DNA from 2 places in the Paenibacillus sp. J22R232 genome. Region 2 is predicted to be linked to the other one. Evidence: predicted binding sites of a transcription regulator. Region 2 holds the regulator's gene; the other holds the start of a gene.
What was found. Region 2 encodes LexA, which represses DNA repair genes until DNA is damaged. Its sites were predicted from a motif close to CGAACATATGTTCG; they were not measured.
Positions count from the first base shown of each region.

Region 1: a site for LexA is predicted at 1,023-1,036, ahead of AC0YN3_RS18865 (YhjD family protein). Genes of this name have one in related genera too.

Region 1 is NZ_JBWDNK010000005.1:480,151-482,359, reverse strand. Features, by position in the region: gene AC0YN3_RS18870 (potassium channel family protein) at 1-789, opposite strand, end outside; gene AC0YN3_RS18865 (YhjD family protein) at 1,054-1,455, shown strand; gene AC0YN3_RS18860 (cupredoxin domain-containing protein) at 1,591-1,980, shown strand; gene AC0YN3_RS18855 (hypothetical protein) at 2,049-2,209, opposite strand, start outside.
Region 2 is NZ_JBWDNK010000001.1:1,100,856-1,103,064, reverse strand. Features, by position in the region: gene AC0YN3_RS05095 (VOC family protein) at 69-521, shown strand; gene lexA (transcriptional repressor LexA) at 758-1,378, opposite strand; gene yneA (cell division suppressor protein YneA) at 1,536-1,904, shown strand; gene AC0YN3_RS05080 (ABC transporter ATP-binding protein) at 2,064-2,209, shown strand, end outside.

The sequences.
Region 1 (2,209 bases), on a different contig from region 2:
CTGCATGAATATGTCGACGTTGCCTTCCTTTAAAGCCGATCGGACTGCAAGCCTGGAGACAGCGTCATGCGATAAAATAAAATCATTTACTTGTACGTGGCGGAAATTGAGAATATGCTTCTCAAGCACGATTTCAACCGTCGTATGGACCGCAGGGGCGATCTGCTCGATACTGGAGGCTACCAGCAGGGATTTGCCGTCAACATGCGAGCTGTCGTCAATGCGCGGGTCCGCAAATATGATCGCAGAGCGAGCGCCGTGAATGCCAGCTTGCTCCAGCACTTCGGCCGAGGTAGGATCGCCGCTGACAAAATGCACGCGCGGCCGGTCAAAGGGATGCTTATCGCTGTTATCGATAATGATAACGGCTAAATCCGCTTCCGAATCGAGCAAATCCTCGACGGCCAGCTGCGCTTTTTTGCTCCAATTGATGACGATAATATGGCTTTGTCCTTGATATTTCAACTTTCCACCTTCTCTTCTTCGCTGAAGCTCAGCCAAGGAATCAATAATTTTTCCGATTAGTAAACTCAGCAGGCCGATTCCGAACACATACAGGAGCATAGCCAATATTTTGCCCGGTACGGTCTTAGGAAAATAATCGCCATAGCCAACCGTAGCAACGGTCGTCATCACCCACCATAACGCATTGAACCAGTTCCCGAACGTGTCCGGCTCCAGCAGGTAGGCAACCGCGGAGCTTATGATTACAAGCAGCAGCGTAATAAAGACTACAAAGTAATGATTCAAACGAAGAAGCTTAACCGTAAGTTTCAAAAAAAGCTGCATCCCTGTCACCCTCATTCGAAATATGGCTTTAACCACCATACTACCTTTTCTGATGCTTTCCAATATGAAAACGATATGGATGGGCATAAATTTAACGACAACGACGGAAATGAGCTGCGGCGCTGTTTTGGAAACAACCTTTCATCCCAATAATAGTGCCGGACACGCTTAAACGGTAATTTTTTACTATATCGAAATGGGCTTGCATAAAATCGCTGCAGATCGCTATAATAAGAACAAATGTTCTTATCTGGAGGGGTTGTAATGGCCGCAAATGAGGAAGTAAGCCGCGGCAAAGCCAAAACAGCAGCGCACCCGCCTATTCAGACAGAGGAAGAGCTTGAGCTTGTGAAGCGTTTTGTACTGCTTGGAATTGTGATGCGCATTTTGGATCATGATATACGAGTGATCGGCACGTCCGCGATTAAGCTTCCGCGGTTCTACGAATCGATGATGCGGGGCATGCAGGATCGGGTATTGCTTGATCTTGCCGTGATTAAGAGGGAGTTTCGCCAAACGGGCATTAAGGTTTACGAGGAAAGGCGCCAGAAGGACGGCTTGCATGCCGAATATGTGTGCAGAGGCTACCATCACCGTTTTTTTATGCTGTGGGGGTTTGTCAAAGCGGAGTCCGAACGGGTGTTAAAACAGTATTTGTCCAGTTAATTTTGAATTTGTTCATTGATTTGTCAAAATAACAAAAAAACTTTTCCTCTTTCTTTAGTTTAAGGTTGAGAACTTCGGACAATCTTATGTAATATAAGAGGTAGACATTATGAACGCAAAGGGGAGCACGTAGCAATGCACAAGTGGATTATGTTTACTTTATTTGCAGCGGCATCATTGCTGGGCTTATATTTGCTCACTTTCGCCCTGCCTGCTAAACCGGTTGACGAGTCTGCCTCGCTGCCAGAGGGCATGAGTTTACTCAAGGTTGTAGCATCCAACGATTTCGTATTTGACCAAGAAGAGTACAAAGTTAAGGTTGGAGACAAAGTTAGACTTAAGCTATCCAATAAGAGCGGTATTCATGGTATGCATATTGATGAGCTTAAAGTGGCTTTGGACAATGATCACCCTGAGACTGATTTGGAATTCACAGAGCCGGGTACGTATCGCATCTATTGCTCCATTCCATGCGGCCAAGGACATACAACGATGGAAGCTAAGCTGATTGTAGAAGCGGCCTAACATCCCATTTGCTAAAACGCTGTAAAAATGCGAAAGGAGCCGAAAGGCTCCTTTTTGTTGATTTGTTGTTACTTCGCTGAGCGGGGATGACGCTCGCTTTCCCGTCCTCTCGCAATGAGAATGTCGGCTACAAAACCAAGCAAAGCCCATGTTATCACGGTTAAAGCATACATGAGCAGGACGTTTACCTCATGCACGTCCACAAACAAGTCCACGATCCATGACGGGA
Region 2 (2,209 bases):
GGTAGTTTTGATAGAATAAATATGAAGATGATTAGGAAAATAATATGTACAGATAAGGAGATTAAACTATGGCAAAAAACAATTTACTAAGAATGGACAATGTTGGCATCGTTGTAGAATCCCTTGATGATTCCATCTCTTTTTTCGAGGAAATTGGCTTAAAGCTAGAAGGGCGAGCTACCGTCGAGGGTGAATGGGCTGGTCGCGTAACCGGGCTAGGTTCACAGAGTGTAGAGATTGCTATGATGGTTACCCCAGATGGCCACAGCCGACTTGAACTTTCGCGATTTCTCACTCCTCCTACAATATCAGATCACCGAACTGCTCCTGTAAATGCCCTCGGCTATCTACGTGTCATGTTCACCGTTGAAAACATTGACGAAATGGTATCCAGACTCACTAAGTATGGTGCTCAGCTCGTTGGCGAAGTGGTTCAGTACGAGAATTCGTATCGACTCTGCTACATTCGAGGAAATGAAGGACATCTTATCGGTTTGGCGGAACAGCTCGGTAATAAATAAGAGACGTTTAAAAGAACACTTAACTGAAATATACATTACTAAAGTGAAATATCGAAACAGTATAGCATTGTGTAAGTATCTCAAAGAAGTCGGATGCATCATATAAACACCGCATTCACGCTCCGGGTCTGGTCGACGCTCGCTTCCGGAAATAAGGTGCCATATTCAAAAAAAAGGCTGGATCAAAATGCGATAGCATTCGATCCAGCCTTTTCTTTATGTAAAACGAACATGTATTAATGGATGTCGCGGAAAAGTCCAATCACTTTGCCCAGTATCGTTACGTTCTGAAGTAAAATCGGCTGCATCGTAGAGTTCTCTGGCTGCAAGCGGATATGATTCTTTTCTTTATAGAACGTTTTGACTGTTGCTTCATCATCTTCAGTCATGGCAACTACAATCTCACCATTATTTGCCGTCTGCTGTTGACGGACGATAACATAGTCGCCGTCGTGAATGCCTGCTTCAATCATGCTCTCGCCCATTACATTGAGGATAAAGACACTGCTGTCCCCAACGAAATGGGATGGAAGCGGGAAATACTCTTCAATATTCTCAGTTGCGGTAATTGGGACGCCAGCGGTTACTTTACCGACAATTGGCACTTTCGCTACGGATAACGGAATAATGCCGTCGACGCCATCTTGATCGAGAATCTCGATTGCGCGAGGTTTGGTTGGGTCACGACGAATTAAACCTTTCTTCTCTAGGCGGTCTAGATGGCCATGCACAGTTGAACTCGACAGCAATCCAACAGCTTCGCCGATTTCTCGAACGGAGGGTGGATAGCCTTTCTCCCGAACTTCATTCTTAATAAATTCTAAAATCGAATGTTGTCGGTTAGAAATCTTCGACACAGTAATCACTCCATTAGTAGGTTTGCAAAAAATTATAACACAGAACCGGAGTTCGTACAAACATAAGTTCTCAAGTACAGAGGTTCGCATTTTTTGTTGACACCAAACGTTTGTTCGTGTAATCTGAAAACAGAACAAACGTTTGGGGTGCTGAGAAATGATAATGAATCCGAGTTTTTATAAATCAATCCATGAGCAACATGAGAATAAGTCCGTGCCGAATAGAATCGGCCGTTTTGTGAAACGTCATTCAATAAAGGCTATCGTATGTTTTGCTTTTTTCATTCTCCTATTTACTAGTTTTCTAATGATGGGTACGGATGCATCAGGTAAAGTTCCCGCAACAGCCTCGAACGCGGAACAGGTCGTTACTGTTCATTCAGGCGATACTTTATGGGCGATCGCTAAACGCTTCTCTGATTCGAAACACGATATTAGATATATTATATATAGAATAAAAGATCGTAATGAATTGAATACTTCTGAAATTAATCCTGGACAAACACTTATCATTCCGTCTATCTGATCATTTTTTCGTATTATCTATGTATACTTTTTAACACCATTGCTTTCTAGATCAAGCAGATCTTAATGACCTGTTTGGTTTAGGAAGTTTTTTTTGTTAGGTGCAGGGTTTCTTTTACAATTTGTCGTCTATTAATCGGGACTGAAGGGAGAGACGACATTGTTACGTGTAGAGCAATTATCACATTCGTTTACGAACGGGATAGAAACAACAGCTGTTTTGCATCAAATTAGCTTTCAGGTTCAAAAGGGAGAAATGATCGCTTTATTAGGAAGCTCTGGATCAGGGAAATCTACGCTGCTCAA